3 regions of the Paenibacillus sp. V4I5 genome follow, and region 2 is predicted to be linked to each of the others. Evidence: riboswitches for the same ligand, from Rfam matches in the RefSeq annotation. Region 2 holds a riboswitch; each other region holds the start of a gene.
The links. A riboswitch is a leader RNA that binds a small molecule or an ion and turns the genes downstream of it on or off. The one in region 2 is predicted to bind cyclic di-AMP.
Positions count from the first base shown of each region.

Region 1: another riboswitch for cyclic di-AMP. It lies ahead of QFZ78_RS03825 (TrkH family potassium uptake protein); the one in region 2 lies ahead of QFZ78_RS21545 (C40 family peptidase).
Region 3: another riboswitch for cyclic di-AMP. It lies ahead of QFZ78_RS29370 (stalk domain-containing protein); the one in region 2 lies ahead of QFZ78_RS21545 (C40 family peptidase).

Region 1 covers NZ_JAUSZB010000002.1:403,983-410,127, forward strand. Annotated here, with positions in the region: gene QFZ78_RS03810 (N-acetyltransferase) at 242-403, shown strand; gene QFZ78_RS03815 (cation:proton antiporter) at 487-1,749, opposite strand; gene QFZ78_RS03820 (potassium channel family protein) at 1,749-2,408, opposite strand; gene QFZ78_RS03825 (TrkH family potassium uptake protein) at 2,423-3,775, opposite strand; cyclic di-AMP (ydaO/yuaA leader) riboswitch at 3,831-3,976, opposite strand; gene QFZ78_RS03830 (hypothetical protein) at 4,419-4,814, shown strand; gene QFZ78_RS38360 (potassium-transporting ATPase subunit F) at 4,978-5,055, shown strand; gene kdpA (potassium-transporting ATPase subunit KdpA) at 5,104-6,145, shown strand, end outside.
Region 2 covers NZ_JAUSZB010000002.1:4,292,771-4,298,915, forward strand. Annotated here, with positions in the region: gene QFZ78_RS21530 (YwhD family protein) at 1-218, opposite strand, end outside; gene QFZ78_RS21535 (M1 family metallopeptidase) at 573-2,573, shown strand; gene QFZ78_RS21540 (hypothetical protein) at 2,686-3,504, shown strand; cyclic di-AMP (ydaO/yuaA leader) riboswitch at 3,670-3,808, shown strand; gene QFZ78_RS21545 (C40 family peptidase) at 3,812-4,288, shown strand; guanidine-I (ykkC/yxkD leader) riboswitch at 4,411-4,513, shown strand; gene sugE (quaternary ammonium compound efflux SMR transporter SugE) at 4,601-4,921, shown strand; gene QFZ78_RS21555 (YdeI/OmpD-associated family protein) at 4,940-5,389, opposite strand; gene QFZ78_RS21560 (DinB family protein) at 5,380-5,877, opposite strand; gene QFZ78_RS21565 (hypothetical protein) at 6,066-6,145, shown strand, end outside.
Region 3 covers NZ_JAUSZB010000002.1:5,979,410-5,985,554, forward strand. Annotated here, with positions in the region: gene QFZ78_RS29355 (GNAT family N-acetyltransferase) at 1-1,105, shown strand, start outside; gene QFZ78_RS29360 (DHH family phosphoesterase) at 1,253-2,461, shown strand; gene QFZ78_RS29365 (hypothetical protein) at 2,544-2,714, shown strand; gene QFZ78_RS29370 (stalk domain-containing protein) at 2,843-3,634, opposite strand; cyclic di-AMP (ydaO/yuaA leader) riboswitch at 3,639-3,790, opposite strand; gene QFZ78_RS29375 (LiaF transmembrane domain-containing protein) at 3,953-4,243, shown strand; gene QFZ78_RS29380 (PspA/IM30 family protein) at 4,270-4,896, shown strand; gene liaF (cell wall-active antibiotics response protein LiaF) at 5,068-5,730, shown strand; gene QFZ78_RS29390 (sensor histidine kinase) at 5,780-6,145, shown strand, end outside.

The DNA of each region.
Region 1 (6,145 bases), 3.9 Mb from region 2:
GGCTGCCACATGAACGGCAGCCTTTACTCCCTTAATGGGCAGAATATTGAAATTCGTGAATATGATTGAGGAATGAAATCATGTAAGGAGGGCGTTGTGAATGAATAAGAGATTCTATCTTTGAATGAGTCCCTTGTACCTAATGTTAAAGGCTAGATAGCTGGATACATAAATTCTTCTTCCAATGGGGTAGACGAATCTGATACATCGCCTGAGCAGTTAGGGTATAGGTCGGAAGCTGATGCAGTATGCAATTGACTTAGCTATTGAGAACAAAGCGACCCGATTACAGCTTGAAACAGATGATGATGATACTTTAGCTAGCACTTTATATAATAATCTCGGATTTAAATTAATACCAGGTAAGGGTGTGCAAGTAAAGCAAACGATTGTGGAAATTTAGAACTGATATCTTAGGTTTCTATAAAGACACAAATAACGCCCTAATCCGCCACAAAAGCCGATTAGGACGATTTCAACCCCTATTTAATTTTGATGGTTAGTTCTAGATTCTACCTCACCGGCCTTAACTTCAAGTCCAAGTTTTCGAGCCACAAAAGCCGTTGAGCTTGCCTGGAATAAGATCGTAATCAGAACAGCCATGAAGGTAACACTCGCTATTAGCTCGCTGTGTTGGACGCCCATACCTGCCACCATCCCGCACAAAGCTGCAGGAATTACACCTGTTTCTCGCACCCAAAACATAAAAACAATTTCATTCCATTTCCACTTCGCTTTACGATCTGGTAACGTGCAAAGTAATACCGTCAGAGGGCGCGCAATAAACATAAAGACAAAAATAACACCCAAACTCGTCCAGAAATGCTCCAAAATAACGGTGAAGTTGACTTGACTGCCGAGAAGAATGAAAATCAGCATACGCATAATTACCGTAATATTTTCGGAAAAATGCTCCATTTCGTGTAGCTTATCATTCATATCCAACTTGAATGTTCCTGCATTCCCCCAAATAAGTCCCGCTGTAAAAGTCGCCATGAAGCCGCTGACTCCTATCAGTTCCCCGGCTATATAAGCACCCAAGGAAGTTACTACCATTGCAGTGGTCGCGTAATCTCTGAGGAAACCTAACTTCAAATGCGCAGTTACATAGGTCATTACATAACCAATGACAACACCAAGAAGAAGTCCACCCAGCGCTGTTTTCGCAAATTCACCAACACCAGATGAGAGGGATACTGCTTGGGTTCCCATAATAATAGCCAACAATGAAAAGGTAAGAATCGAACCTGTAGCATCATTAAAAGCCGACTCACTCTCTACAGTTTCCCTTACTCTCGTACGAATTCGCACCTGTTTAAATACCGGGATGAGCGTAGCTGGGTCTGTCGAACTGATAATAGCTCCCAACAGTAGTGCATATAACCACGGAAGATCCAAAAGCAGATGCGCGGTAATTGCAACGGCTCCGCAAGTAACGATAACACCTGGAATACTAAGTAAACTCACGGTTATCCATACTTGGCGAAGACCCGATAGTCTGATATTGCGACCCCCGTCGAATAAAATAAGCGTAGAACCAATGACTAGAATAAATTGATTCGTAAAAGATGTGCTGGATTCATTAATCCAATGAAGGCCTTGCCCGATTAACATACCTGCAACTAGAAAGAGTGCTACATCTGGCAGTCTCAGAAATTGGGCTATTTTACCGAATAACATCCCCAATCCGAAAATTAAAACAAGTAGAATAATGACGTGGTCAATCATGTCGGAAGTTGTATTTTCCATTAGCCAATTACTTCTCTCTCGAAATCTTCAATATGATCATTCGTGCCTATGATGACCATAATATCATGTTCATTGACAGTATCTGTTGCGGTTGGAGCAATGATGACGCCAGTTTTCTTGTTAATGGCTACGACGCTGCAACCATATTTCGCGCGCGGATCCAGCTCTTTGATCGTTAAACCACTGATCCGCTTGGATACAGAAAGTTCAGCAATCGTGTAATCTTTGGATATCTCAATATAGTCGAGTAAATTCGGAGAAACAAGTTGATGTGCAACACGGATACCCATGTCTCGCTCCGGGTAAATAATCCGGTCTACTCCAATTTTGTTTAATACTTTGCCATGCAAGTCGGAGAGTGCCTTCGCTACAACCTTCTTTACACCCAAATCTTTAAGCACAATCGCTGTTAAAATGCTGGATTGAATATCATCCCCAATCGCGACGACTGCACAATCGAAATTGCGCATACCCAAAGACTTCAGCACCTCTTCATCCGTTGCATCGGCCACAACTGTATGTGTAAGCTCGGAACTCAACTCATTAACTATTTCTTCGTCCTTATCAATCCCCAACACTTCGTATCCAAGCTTGATGAGTTCCTTAGAAATACTAGCGCCAAATCTGCCTAAGCCAATCACCGCGTATTGATTTTTCATCTTTCCTTGTCCCCCTATCCAATGGTGATTTTACCCTCTGGGTATCTATATAATTCTTTCTCTTGTTTCGGTTGTAATGCGTAAGCAAGCGTGATCGTACCAAGACGTCCGGTGAACATCGTCAGGCTGATCATAATTTTACCGAATGTCGTCAGTTCCGGCGTAAGTCCCATTGACAAACCTACCGTACCAAAGGCGGAGGTGACCTCGAATAAAATTTTGAGGAGTTGCGCATCTTCCGTCGTCGTTAGCAGCATCGTGACAAAGATAACGAGAATCAATGCAATCATCGTAAGCGTAATTGCTTTAAGGATGCGATCCTTCGCCAAACGAAAACGGAAAATCACGATGTCTTCCTTCCCGCGGATCATCGTTACAATGGCACTAATCAAAATCGCGAAGGTCGTTGTTTTAATACCACCCCCTGTAGATCCGGGAGACGCGCCGATAAACATGAGAATAACAATGAAAAATTGAGATGCTTGCCGCATGGCTCCGATATCAACAGAATTCGGGCCTGCTGTACGCGGTACTATGGATTGAAAGAAGGAAGCAAGCACTTTTCCACCAAAATTGAGTGATCCGAGCGTCTTGATATTTGTATATTCAAAAATAAATATAACAACTGCGCCGAGTATAATCAGCAGTCCGGTCATACTTAGCACAACCTTCGAGTGCAGGGAAAGCTTTCTAGTCTTTTTGTAATCCATCAAATCGGACAAGACAATAAAACCGATGCCTCCGAGAACGATAATCGCCATGACAACTACATTCACAACGAAATCATCCGCATACCCAGTAAAGGAAACGAAGGGAGCGTCGATTGTGCCGAATAAATCGAACCCGGCATTATTAAACATCGATATGGAATGCCAGATTCCAAAGTATAGCGCCTTGGAAAACCCTAAATCGAATGTCCAACGGACCGTCAAAATGGCGGCTGCTATGGCTTCAATACTAAGTGAGTAAATAATGACTTTGCGAATGAGCCGCATGATGCCTTCCATGCTACCTTGATTAAAAGCTTCTTGCAGAACCAATCGCTCTTTGAGCGTAATCTTCTTACGAAATGCGAAAGCGATCAGCGTAGACATCGTCATAAAACCTAGACCGCCTACTTGAATCAAGGTCACTATAACGATTTGGCCAAACATGGTGTACATACTCCCTGTATCCACCACAACGAGCCCTGTTACACAAGTTGCCGATGTCGCTGTAAATAGTGCGTCGATGAACGGAAGTGATTGCCCCGTTGCCGAGGCAATGGGAAGGCTCAAAAGAACTGCTCCGATAAAGATGATGGCAGCAAAGCCAAGTACAAGAATTTGCGGCGGTGTCAACTGCCAAATTTCCAATTTTTTCTTCATATTGCCCCCTGTGCATGCAAAAAAGACACTGGATATCCAATGCCCTTAACGGTATGGCTCCTGACGTAAAGCCTACGAGGTTAGCTGACGGATTCGGATGCGCGGATCACCCTATTTGCAAGACGCTGAAGGTCTGAAGCAAAATTCACCCCATTTACATGGTTCCCCCGTTTTCATAAAGAAATTCGGCTTTTTATTCAATTGATATGAATTATATAACTGTTTACGTTCACGCACAAAGTTTGTTTCAGCGGATTTGGGAGTATTTTCCGATAAATCCATCGCTTCTAGGAGGCTGGCGAGGGACTTACCCTTCGTAATCGAGTGTTTGCACCTGTTTACGAGTGATTTTGAGTTAATTGGATCTCTATGTAAACTGTTTGACCATTTCTCGGGGTGGACACTATAATTCAACAATTTTTATGTTTTTTTTACACCTGGGGCATGAATTATTTACCCCATTTTTACATCGAAACGTATTAAGATTTCAATATACCGATGAGGGTGAATCCTTTCGGAGGAAGCAAGAGGAAACGTATAGACATTATTATTAACAAGACTAATTGCACTCAAAGGAATGTACAGTATGACTATTTCACCTAAGAAGCCGCTTGTGGCCTTCAACCACATGGAGGGGTAAGTAATGAATGAATCAGAATTTTTACTAGTCGTAGCACCCACGAAAGCCGGTGAACAATTTATTCATCATTTAGAGCTTAAGGGACTGCCTTTCGTAGTTGTCGTGAATAACAAAAATGAACAGCTGCATCTTACTAAGTTTGATGTGGATCATTTTATTTTATTGGATACGGATGCACAAGAGACTTGGAAAGCTCCCAATTATTCAATTAGCAAAATCTTCTTGTTCGAAGATAGTTTATCGTTATGCTGTCGTTATCTTCAAATCGTCCGTAAGTGGACCTCAGAATCGCTCTATGTCATAACGGAGCGTGAAAACGCAAGATTTATTTATAAGGGACTCGGTGCTGATTATGTCATTTATTCAAAGACAGGTAACGTTTCATTCTTAGTCACTTAGTATACGTTTTATCCAAAAAGATTCTCAATTAACTGCTTACTGCTGCGAGGAGGTAGTAAAAAGCATGTATAACGATATTACAATGGTTTTATTGTTCATTTTTGCATTCTTAGTATTTTGGGGTTTTCTTAAGTTATGTGAAAAAGCCTAGGGAGGTAGCTTCATGATTATCATTGGAATCATTGCATTTGCCCTGATTTTGTACCTCGGATTTGTTTTAGTATATCCAGAAAAGTTTTAAAGACAAGATATTTGCTTAATTGAAAGAGGAGGATATCTTAACATGGGTATGGGATTTGTACAGGTAGCGATAACGCTAATTATTATCATGTTATTAGTAAAGCCAGTAGGCAGCTATCTGGTAAAAGTGTTTGATTATGAAAAAACGGGTTTGAACCGCGTTTTTGGCCCGTTTGAACGAATGACCTATCGAATTATGGGGGTTCGCGAAGGAGAGGCAATGGGGTGGAAACAGTATTTGGGCGCCATGCTTCTGACCAACTTCATCATGTTGATCCTTATGTATCTTGTCCTGCGACTTCAAAAGTTTTTGCCGCTTAATCCGGACGGGATCGACAATATGCCGGCAGCGCAGGCTTTTAATACGGCAGTATCCTTTATTACAAATACGAATTGGCAATCCTACAGCGGGGAAAACGCGCTATCGTATTTGTCTCAATTACTTGCGATTACGTTTCCGATGTTCACATCCGCAGCAACAGGTTTTGCAGTGGCGATCGCCTTCATTCGCGGGTTAATTGGCCGGCAGGATAACCTTGGAAACTTTTATGTGGATATGGTTCGTTCGATTACTCGTATATTCCTGCCGCTTAGTTTCATTGTTGCACTGTTCTTGGTATTTCAAGGTGTTCCTCAAACGCTGCAAGGCAATGTAGATGCTACTACTCTCGAAGGTGCAAAGCAGACAATTACCAGAGGATTGGTAGCTTCGCTTGAATCCATCAAGCATATTGGAACGAATGGAGGGGGATGGTTCGGTACAAACGCGGCACATCCTTTTGAAAATCCGACTCCGTTAACAAACATGGTTCATATTGTTTGCATGATGCTTCTTCCGACCGCTCTTGTGTATGCCTTCGGACTGATGATCAAGAATAAGAAACAGGGTTGGGCTGTTTTTGCGGCTATGGGACTCATCTTTTTAGTCATGCTTACTACCGTTTTTGTATCAGAGTATAAAGGAGTACCCGCGCTTGATACATTAGGCGTTCACGGAAATATGGAGGGCAAAGAAGTCCGGTTCGGAATATCAGAATCAGCATTATTCACTGCGGCAACTACAGCTGCCACAACAGGTACTGTTAACAATA
Region 2 (6,145 bases):
TTACGGCCATTTGGCACATCTTCTTTGTTCGTTGAGAATTTAATGCCTTTTTCGATCTTACTTTTGGCATGAAGTGTACCTTCGTCCAGGTAGGCTTCATCCCCGTCAATAATGACACCAGATACGTTGCTTAGATCGATCGCTCCGGCACCGAATCCTTTATGGTTCACTTTGGAACTTACTATATTTAAGGCTAGCTTCTTTTTATCCGCTTCCATGAGGGCACCTTCCACTCTTCGTAATGTTAAAATGACGCTTTGCTTTCATTGTAGCTAAAGTCATCCTCCAGAACAAGGGCTGGTTGCTGTTAATGTGGAAGGACGATTTCTCGTTACTGTCTTTACTACATCACTTCCACCGTGATACTGCCGACTGCTCTTTCATCTATAAAAGCATCCAACGATCACTTTTCGAAATTTATTCATCGCTTCAACACCCCTTATACCTTATAGACTCATTGATTAACCACTTCGTTCCCCCTCCTTCTAACAATTCTTTTCCAAGCTCAGAAATATTCCCTAGGTTGTCTACATATACATGCTGTAGATGCTTGTTTAGGCGGGGTGGATATCATGAGTGTTCTATTCAAAAACCGCAAGGTTCAATGGTTCGTTGTCATGCTCCTTGCAGCAGGCACCGTCCTGCTGTCTGAAAATTTGCTCCCATCTGCAAGTAAATGGGCCGTTCCAGTCGTCTCTAAGGATGAAAAGTCTGCTCCGGCGCCGGACATGCAGCCTGCAGATAGCGCCAAGCCATTAGAGAAGCAAGCGCCAACAGCGCTTAGCTATCGTATTGCGGAATATCACATGAACGTTGCTTATACGCCCGAAACGAGGCAGCTTAATGGGCAGCAAACGTTGACTTGGGAAAATCCGGGAACCGTTCCTGTGCAAGAGCTTTACCTCCATCTGTATCCCAATGCATTTGCCTCAAAGAAAACGACGTTTATGCGTGAATCAGGTGGAAAGCTGCGTGAAGATGAAGCCAAGGCAGACAGTAGTGGCTGGATGAAGTTGCTTTCTGTGAAAACGGTTGACGGAGAGGATCTCAGTATGCGCATGGCGTTCGTGCAGCCCGATGACGGCAATAAGGACGATCACACGCTGCTCAAAATCCCGCTGCCTAAACCGGTAGGAGCCGGGGAGCAAGTCACGATCAAGACGGAATTCCTCGTCAAACTGCCTGCCGCCTTCGCAAGAATGGGCTATGTGGATGACTTCGTCATGGCCGGACAATGGTTCCCTAAAGTTGCTGCCTATGAACGGGTTGGAACAAGAGGACGTACAGAGCCGGGGTGGAATCTCCACCAATACCATGGAAATTCGGAATTTTATGCCGATTTCGGGATGTATGACGTGAAAATTCAAGTGCCGGCGAACTACATCGTAGCAGCTACCGGTTTCCCGGTTAAGCCTGCTGTGACCGACAACGGGATAAAGACGTACCAATTTTATGCGGATGATGTGCATGACTTCGCTTGGGCAGCATCGCCACATTTCGTTTATGTGGAAGAACCCTACTCGACCGCACAAATACCCGGGGTCAAGATCAAGCTTTATCTCGATCCCAATCATCAGGACTTGAAGGACCGCTATATGTACGCTGCCAAAAAGGCGCTTTCCCGCTACAGCCAATGGTACGGATCGTATCCTTATTCAACCCTTTCGATTGTCGTACCTCCCCCAGGAGGCAACGGTGTGGGCGGTATGGAATATCCAACTTTGGTAACGTCGTGGGATGCTAGCGACAAGAAACCAGATCTAGAGCTAGAACGTGTCGTTGTTCACGAGATTGGACATCAGTTCTTTTATGGACTCGTAGCTAGCAATGAATTCGAAGAAGCATGGCTGGATGAGGGCTTTACCTCCTATGCAGAGGATAAAGTTATGGAAGCAGAGTACGGAGTGTCCCCAAATTTACCTGTAGAGTCAAGCTTCATTACATCTCCAAATACCCTGCAGCAGAACTCGTGGGCCTATACGGGACATGATCAATACGCTGAGAATGTGTACACACGAGGAAAGCTCGTGCTTAAAGCCATTGAGAAGCAGGTTGGCAGCAAAACAATGGATCGCATTATGCGCACTTATTTCCAACGTTGGGAATTTAAACACCCTTCTACAAAGGACTTTCAGAACGTTGTCGAAGAAGTGACCAAAACGAAGTGGGATGATTTCTTTAACCAATATGTATACGGCGCCATGATGATGGATTACACCGTGGAGAGCATTCGCGTCAAATCCGTGGGCAGCAAAGGGGCAGAGTCCTACGAAAGTGCCGTTCTCATCTCCAAACGAGGCGGTAATTCACCCGAGGTACCGATCCAGTTCCATTTCTCTGACGGCACTGTACTAGATAAAACATGGGATGGTAAAGAAAGCAGTATCGAATTCAAACTAACCCACAAGACTCCTGTAGACTGGGTTCGAATTGATCCCAATTACTCGCTCGTGCTGGAAAATAAACATATTAATAATTTTATGCAAACGCAAGTGGATACCAAGTGGAAAATCCGCCTAAATCTCGGTCTCATTCAATTCCTGCAAGCCATATTCGGCTGGGTCGCCTGGTAAGCGTAAGCGGCTAGGCTTATCCAATGCTTACGAAGTAAGTTTTCCTACGGAAAACTCAGATTATGCTTTCGATGCCAGTTTTGCTAAAGCAAAACTCTTAGGAGGGACAACTGTGGCAACTTATATCAAGTCTGGCTTCAGGGCGGCTTTACGGCAACCTTTCGCCACGATCGTCTTGTTCCTGTATCAGATGGGCTGGGGCATCCTGCTGTATAAGCTTGTACAGGGTGTTCTCGTCCCTCTCATGCACCGCTATCCAGGTGGCGAGCAGCCGAAGCAAGCGCTGCAGCTATTTCTAGCTGAAGGACAGTTCCAATTGGTCAAAACCGATCTTAGCCATTCCTACCTTTGGTGGCTGGCTGCTTTGCTTGTTGTTCGCATGCTGCTCACCCCAATGTTGAATAGCGGCGTCTACTACTCGCTGACCCATTCCCAGCAAAATGCCGGCTATCGCTTTATCCGAGGCATCAAGGAGCTTATGCTCCCATTCCTCATTGCTTATGTCGTTCGAATCTCGCTTTCCTTGCTGCCACTCATATGGCTGTTTCCTAAAGCGCAAAAGCAATTCGCACATACCACTTCGTATGAGCAAGCCGCCCTCCAATTGCTGCCTTGGCTTCTCGGCTTGCTCGTCTATGGCTTTCTCTTACATCTGCTTTTTATGTACGTACAGTTCGCAATTTCCGCTAAACTTGGCATTTTGTCCACTGTCATCACTTTCGTTCGCAGTTTCCTTCCTATTATCGGGCTTGCACTCATCCTCCTACTCACCTCGGGACTATTGGCAGGGGTCACAGTCACAGCAACGTACATATGGGCAGGTCTGGTAGCGCTAATCATTTATCAGCTCTTCCCGCTTTTCCACATTTTCATCCAAATGTGGGCCATAACCTCCCAATATCAGCTTCTATCTGCCAAAATGGACAGCTAAAAACAAATAAAATAAGCTTAATTGGCTTATATTGGTTTATCCCCTTGCAAAAGGGGCTTTTTTTGTCTCTTTTCCGAACTATTGACATATTTTTAAGACAAAATGCGTAGAAAAGGAGGAATTTCGATGTTTATGACGAATTACAAGGATTAGCATCAAAAAACCAAATATTTCATGCCGAATTCCCCATTTCTTGGGGAAACGGGGGAACCACACCGGGTGAATTGATCTTGCAAGACAGGGATCATAGGGAACCTTCAACCGAACCCTCCAGCTAACCTCGTAGGCACCGGAAGGAGACAAGCAGTTGAAAAAGATTGTTGCTCTTGTTTTTAGTCTTGTTTTGTTTTTGAGTGTAAGTTTAGGAAGTGTGTCTGCGTCACAATCCACTTTGGATGAAACGGTTGACGGATTGCTCGGAATTCCGTACAGAGATGCGGGAACGACAACAAGAGGCTTTGATTGCTCTGGTTTCACCGCATACGTTTTCGACAAATTCGGCATTGACCTTCCGCATAGCTCATCATCTCAGAATAAAGAAGGCTACTGGATTGACAAAAAGGATCTTCGCAAAGGTGATCTTGTGTTCTTTGACACAAGCGGTGGCAAAGGTATTTCTCACGTTGGTATCTACCTTGGAGACGGTGAATTCATTCACTCTGCATCCAATGAAGGTATAGTGAAAAACAAATTAAGCCAATCTTATTACGCGAAGCGGTATGTATCAGCTCGACGTGTTCTGTGGGATGATATCTACAACCAATTAACTGCTGAATCCAAGTAATTCTTGTACGATTCATGAATAAAGCCCGGACAAGCCCCGCTCGAAAGAGCAGCTTTCAGGGCTTTTATTCATTTACTAATCTTGTAACTTGACATCGCATGTTAGCCGTTCTATAATAACTGCATATTGTTTTCTAGGGTTCCGTGGCGTTCAATGCCAGGCTGGTCCGAGGGGAAAAACGCAGCGAATATGCTGTGGTCACGGAGGGGAAAAAGCCCGGGAGTCATATCGCTTAGCGATATAACTTCCAGGCTTTTTCCTTTTTTTGCGGCTAAATAGGTCGTATAACAAATTCAAGAGGAGTGATTCATCATGGCATGGTTATATCTCGTCATTGCAGGTGTATTTGAGGTAGTATGGGCGATCTCATTGAAATTTTCTAATGGTTTTACACGTTTAGTTCCTTCCAGCATCACGATCGCAGGGATGATTGTAAGTTTCTATTTTCTAGCGGTAGCCACGAAAACCCTCCCCATCGGCACAGCTTACGCGGCTTGGACCGGAATTGGCGCTGTCGGTGCTATTATAATCGGCACCCTTTTTCTCGATGAACCCATTAGTTTAATAAGGATCTTATTCATGATTCTGATCTTAGTTGGCGTTCTCGGTCTTAAATTTACTTCTGGACATTAGGAAGTCCGAAAAACTGCGTCATGTAACGCTCAGTTTGGTGACGATTCCTAAGATTCGACGATGCCTGGTATCTTGCGTTTTGGCATCGTCCACCTGCCGGACAAATTCTTTCCGCTTCGAGAATGCCAATGCTTCAAAGGCCTCGATTGCACCCTCCTGAGAAGACAATGCCGCCCTAAGGTCATCCGGAATCTCAACGGTTCGAGGCTCCAGATCAAGGTTGAGTATAACCTCTACCTGGTCACCGGCCTTCAAGCCAGACGCTTCTCTGTGGGCTGCACTCAATGGAAGGAGGAACTCATTCCCCATAACTGCAACAGTGCTGCGATAGGTGTAACCGTTCAAGCTCACCGTGACACTTGGCTTCTTATGTCCACTGAGCGCAGCTATGACCTCAGCTGGAATGGAAATTCCAGTGGCGTTTTTACCCTGTGCTTGCATAACGGAAGTGGTGAATGTTACCCCCATTTCGATTGTTCCCCCTTGGATAACAAAATTTCATAAAGTTTAATGACACTCATGTGCATGCCTTCATGGTACAAGCTAAAGCTGAGGAACTGTTCCGGCGTTTCCAAGGTCATTCCGGCCGACGTCGTGTAAGGTTGAACAACCTTTTCCTGCAAGTGGTCCCTCAGTCCCTCACGTATTCGCTCTTGCTGCCCTTTCAATAAGGTCTCCAACTCTTGTAAGGTCGGGATGTCAACGAAATTCGGAACGTTCAATGGTGAAGTGCCATTCTCAAATTGCTCTTTGAATCCTTCTGGCAAATGAAGCGGAAGCCCTATATATTGAAATGCTATTCTTTCCAATACCACATATATGTGCCCCAGCTGCCAGCGGATCGTATTCCGAAACCCTTCCGGGATCCGGTCGGCGGTTTCCTCCGATACCCCCTCCATCAATTTTAAGGTTTGAGCCCTCACGAAGGCCAGCTGTTTGAACAAATAATGTTCCATCGTTCTCACTCCTTTAGATCGCAATTTATGGGATATTATACCATACTTTTTTGAATAAATCGGACCCTATCTATGCAGATTAATCCATACAAGGATGGAGGGGCGTTATGATGTAAGGTTCGGATTGTAACTAACGTTATTACGGAGTCAATTCAACAGGATAAAAATGATTAGGAGGGAAATTCAACATGGATACATCGGATGATATCAATCGAATACAGAATCGCAATGACGGGCTTCTCGGAAATGAGATAGAAGTGGACTCCGA
Region 3 (6,145 bases), 1.7 Mb from region 2:
AGAGGAAAAGGCAGAGCGGATAGCCTCTACAGATCCTAATCAAGTGTGGGGCTATTTCGTTGACGGCGCTATGGCTGCAAAGCTCACGGTACTTAACTTCCGGACTTGGTTAAATGGGAAGAGCTTTGCGATGGGCGGTATAGCGGGCGTAGCAACATGGCCTGAGTACCGTCGTAATGGAATGGTTGGACAGCTTCTGGTTCAAGCGCTTAAAGCGATGAGAGAGCAGGGGCAGACCATTTCCTTTCTCGCGCCGTTTAAGTTTGAATTTTATCGTAAATATGGCTGGGAAACATACGTGGATTATTTGAAATATGAAATCCCTGTAGATAAGCTTCCCAAGTTCCAAGCCGCTGAGGGCAGTTCGATCTTACGTGTAGCCAAAAGCGGAGAAATCCTGAATCCAATCTACGCTAAGTTTGCAAAAGCATACAACGGCATGATGGAGCGGGATGAGGACTGGTGGAATAATCGCTATTTGAAATTTAAAAAGGGCACAGCTGCCGTCTACAAGAACGCTCAAGGGGAACAGCGGGGTTATGTATTTTACCAGGTAAAGGACACGGTAGCGACCATCCATGAGTTGGTTTTCCTTGACGAGGAAGCAAGACGTGGCATATGGAAGTTCATTGCTGATCATGATTCGATGATAACCAAGGTGGAAGTGAATGCACCAGTAGATGACCAACTTCCGTTTCTAGTGCATGATCCAAAGTTCAAACAAGAAAAGATTACTTATTTCTCGGCAAGAATTGTAGATGTAGAAGCTTTTCTGACGCAGTATGTGTATGAAGCTCGCGATGGGGCGGAATCCATATATCTACACATTACAGACAAGCATGCGGATTGGAACCAAGGCATTTATCGGTTACAGTTCACAGACAATGGGAAAGCGGCCACCGTAGCGAAGTTATCTGAAGATGAAATACCTTCAGGGGACCAACTACTTAGCTGTAACATACAGACGTTGACGGCTTTGTTCATGGGTTATCAGAAAGCCGGATTCATGGCCCGAATCGAGCGTCTTCAAGGGACTGATGAACTTATTAGCCGGTTGGAAGATGCCATTCCGCGACGGACTACTTATTTAGCGGATTTCTTTTAAAGATAAAAACAGACGGTACCTTTGGTAAAACCATAGGGCCGTTTTCAGTTATGGGACCATTTCGAGTATTTCTCTGTCCATTAACACCGAATAAAGTGACTTGATCAAGGGTACCTTAATGGAAATCATTAACAGGAGGGTGTGCCCTTGTATCATTTGTATACTCATAATGATCTGGATGGAGTAGGTTGCGGTATAATAGCTCGATTAACATTTGGTGAAAAGGTAGAAATTCGATATAACTCTGTCGGAGGGTTAAATTTACAAGTAAAACGCTTTTTAGAAAAATCAAGAAAAAAGAACTATTTGTTTATCACCGACTTATCCGTGGATGAAACGAATGAACTAGGACTAAACGAGTTTGCGAAATCGGGTGGAAAAGTAAAACTTATTGATCATCATAAAACCTCGCTTCATTTAAACAAATATTCGTGGGGAATGGTTCAGATTGCGTATGAAAATGGAAAACTTGCTTCTGCAACTTCTCTATTTTATGAGTATCTGATCCAGAACGGATTGTTGAAGCCAATGAAGGGATTAGATGAATTCGTCGAATTGGTCCGTCAGTATGATACCTGGGAATGGGAACAGAATGACTATATCAAGGCTAAGCGATTAAACGATCTCTTTTATTTAATTTCCATTGAAGAATTTGAGGAAAAAATGGTGGCTCGCATTCAGCAAAGCGAGAACTTTGCATTCGATCCCTTTGAAGAAAAAATTTTGGATATGGAAGAAGAAAAAATTGAACGCTATGTGCGCAGAAAAAAGAGGGAAATCATCCACTCCCGAATCGATGATCATCATGTAGGCATCGTTCATGCGGAATCCTATCATTCTGAACTTGGAAACGCTCTAGGCAAAGAAAATCCTCATCTGGATTACATCGCAATCATGAATATGGGCGGTAAAAAGATAAGCTTTCGAACGATTCACGATCACATCGATGTCTCGGAAATTGCGGGTCTTTATGGAGGAGGAGGCCATGCTAAAGCTTCCGGTTGCTCTATGACAGAAGAAGCCTATCAGTGGTACGTAGCGAAGCCATTCCCGATGGAACCCATTCGCGCGGATGCGAATAAAAATACATTTAACATGAAAAATTCTGTTTATGGATCACTTTATGAGAATAGAAATGAACAACAAGTGTTTATTTTTCCTTCGGGAGACAGATGGGAAGTCGATGTGGATGGGGTCGAATCCAACCAACATTTTTCTACTTTCGAAGAGGCAGAGCGTTATGTCAAAAGGGATTATGCCGCTTGGTTAGTTCGGGACGAAACGTATGTGGCATTCCTAATGGAGCATATGGCGGCAAGAAAAACAAAAAACCTCGAAGGTAGTTCAGTCATATAAAGAGCAACGCTAGTTTCAGATAACTGGGATAAAATGCAAGTCACCTTCTCATACTAACTATGAGACAATGGAGGTGAACGCTATGCCCAAAAATGACGCCGATCCCAAGCATGACCGCGAAGATAACAAAGCAGATAAGAAAAATAATCAGCAGAATAACGCTAATTTTATGGAAGAAGCTCAAACGCTATCGAGCAACGAGGCACCTGATTACGTCCCAAGTTTAAATGGTATCCCTAAAAATCAAGTTTAAGTAACTGCAGGCTGCTCTTCTCGTCACTATATGATGGGAGAGCAGCTTTTCTGATTTTTCCACCTTAAATAAAAAAAGCTGATTTCTTGAGAAGTAAATCTCAGAAACCAGCTTTTTTTTCAGCCGTTTTAATTGGATAATTTGTACACTTTAATGGTTTGGATACCAAACTTCTTCACAGATTGCTTGGATCCTGGGATAAAGATATCAAGACGCTTGCCTTTGATTGCACCGCCAGTATCTGTCGCGTAAGCATACATGCCGCCTACAGGTAAGCCGTTGAAATTATAACCTTCTATATAGAGCTTAGATCCTAGAGGAATCACGGTGGGATCTACAGCAACGGTTCCAATACTTAGTGGATTACCCATATAATCAAAAGCTCCGTAGCCGCCATTCTCAGATGGATCTGCTGAATAGGCAGTGGATTTAAACAATTCATAATCTGGCGCATACTTATTGCCATCTTTACTTAGAATAGCTAATTTGCTGCTAGCGTCCCACTGAACGGGAATATCGGATACTTTGCTTAGAAAACGAAGAGGCACGTATACGCGTCCATTTTGGAATTCCGCATGTGTGTCCATCTCGACACGGTGGCTATCGATTTCAGCTTCTTTTTGTCCAGATACTAAGGTGATTGAATGTTTGCTGTTATTTAGCGTGACCTTGATCTCATCGCCTTCTTTTTGCCACTTTACTTCATAACCAAGCTTCTCCGTTACGAAACGAATCGGTACTTGGGTAGCATGATTCTCATCCAAAAAAGGCTGAGCATCCGGAAATTGAACCAGTTTATCATTGACTTGCACTTTCACATCCATCTCTGCGGCATTCGCCGTAAATGGGGAAAGAAAGCCTCCTGCCAACACTGTTAAAGACACAGCAAGGCTAGTTAACCCTTTAGTAATTGTATGCAATTGGTAATCCTCCTTCATGAGCCTTCGAGGTTAGTTGACGGGTTCGGGAAGAAGGTTCTCCCTAGTCTGCTCCGATGAAGAGCAAATATTCACCCCATGTAAATCGTCCCCCGTACCGGCACTTTGTCTGTGCACCGGACTCGGCTTCAAATAGTTTAGCACTTGAGGCCTTGTGGGACAACGGCCAAAATATGGATGGAGGTCTTAGAGGGTACTGGACTTAGGTCTAGGTACAAAAACAGTCGCGAGTCCGTTTTGAGGTTTAGCTGTTTCAGGTACGATAGAAGCATGAAGAACACGTGAGGGGCGGTAAGCAGAATGAGTATGGATCGATCGAAAGGGTTGGCTTTGGTTTTAATCACAGCAGGTATACTTATTTGCCTGCATCAATTTGGCAGTCATATTCATTTTATGGGATTTTTATTCCCGGCAGCTATGCTTGGATTAGGCTATGTAGGCATTAAGAATGGGAAGAAAATTGGTTGGTTTTTCGCCGGCTTAGGCGGCTTGATACTGACCATTAAACTATCGGGCTTCATCGCCATTGCTTTCGCTGTATGTTTAGTGGTGTACGGTATTCATCTATTGAAGAAACGAAATGAATTTTAAAACATAAGAAAATGGGGGTGTAATTCATGAGCATATTGAATCGGATTGGCAAAATAGCAGAAGCTGCATGGCAAGAAACGGCCGGCAAGCTCGATCATCATGAACAGGGTAGCAGCGTGATAGAAAAGCTGGAACAGCGCTATCAGGAGGCGCTGCAGCGAACTATTGAGCTGCGACGCCACAGTGTGAACGCAGAGGAGATGGCGCAGCTGCGCGGCGAGCAAGCCGAGCTGGCAATGCGCGCCGGCGATGAAGAGCTCGCGCGGCTCGCGCTGCAAGAGAAGCAGCGCGAGGAAGCCGCTTGCGAGCACTACCGCGCGCAGTACGCGAGCAGCCAGGACGTGTGCCTGGCGCTCGCGGATGAACTGCGCGGGCTGCGTGCGGGGCACGCAGCCGAGGGGGTGCAGCCGCCGAGCAGCGGTCTGCACGAGAAAGAGGCTCGCGACACTTGGCGCGAGCTGGAAGTGACCGGCCGCGAGCTCGGCCGGGAAGCGCTGCAGGGGCTCCGCGAAGCGGGCCGCCTGTCGCAAGAGACGCTGAAGGAAGCCGGCGGCAACCTTCAGCAGGAGCTGCGCACGCTGCGCGGCAAGTTCCAGCAGGATTGGCAGCAGCATCGCTCCAGCGGTGACACCGACCCACGCGACAAGAAATAGTCGCGTGTTATCCCTCAAGCGCCTAATAACTAGGCGCAGGAGCTCTTGACCTCCATGATTCATGCGGAAGCCTTGCCGCGCAAGGATTTGCATCTTGGAGGTCGTCCATTCTTATGGTATGCTAGGAATCTATATGAACTAATTTAAAAGTCAGCCAGAGGAGGTGCAGCGATGGGAGAAGAAACTAAAAGCAACCGTAACCGCAATACAGCACTAGTGCTGATTGGAGCCGGTCTTTTTTTGCTTCTAGATCATACGATAGGCTTTTTCCCCATTCTTGCCATTATCCTCATCTTGCTAGGCATTCATCGGGTCCGTTCACGCAAAGAGCGCAAAGGTTATGTACTGATCGGCATAGGGGCAGTGATTTTATTCGGAGATCACATTACCATTGTGTTCTCTATTGTTTTAATTTCGCTAGGTTTGTTTTTCATACGATCGAAGCAAGTACACAAAGACGACACGTATATGCAGAAGCAGAAATTGGTGGATAGCGTCCGTTTAGGCCGTGAGCCTTGGATTTTACGCAACAGTTCAACTTGGTACATTATTGGAGAAACCTACATTGATCTTTCACTTGCGATTTTGGAGCAAAAGGAAACCACGGTCATCCTGCAAGGCGTAGTAGGAGATGTAGATATCAAAGTGCCGGAGGATATCGGTGTCGCTGTGACGGCTTCCATCTCGTTTGGGCAGATTCAAGTTGCGAATGAGCGTGAGTCCGGGGTTATGAATAAGCTGATTTGGCAGTCCCCTAACTATGAACATTGCGATCACCGCGTGAAACTTGTGCTTTCTTACATCGTAGGAGATATCAAGATTAAAGTATTGTGAGAATGTGCGCTTGGGCACGCGTAAAGATCTCGAGGAGGTTCATTACCAATTGGACGGCTATAAACGACGATTAACGAATATGATATGGCGCAGCATGAGTGAATCGATCATCTTTAGTTTCGTTGTGTTTGGCGCGATCATTTATTTTTTGAATTCGCGCAATCTGATTGTGCCATTTACGAGCTGGCAAGAGGGCGTTAAATTTACATTTATGGCGATTTTGGTTATAGGCGGCATTGGCGCTGTGTATGGCTTCTGGAATAGCAACCGAATTACTCGGAGGCTTGAACCGATGATGGAAACGATGATTTTGCTGGAAAAAGGAACGTTTGCCCGCGGTGGCTTCCAACACGGTGAAGATGAAATCGGGCGACTGGGTGATCAGTTAGGCCGTATTATGAAGCGGTGGGAAGAG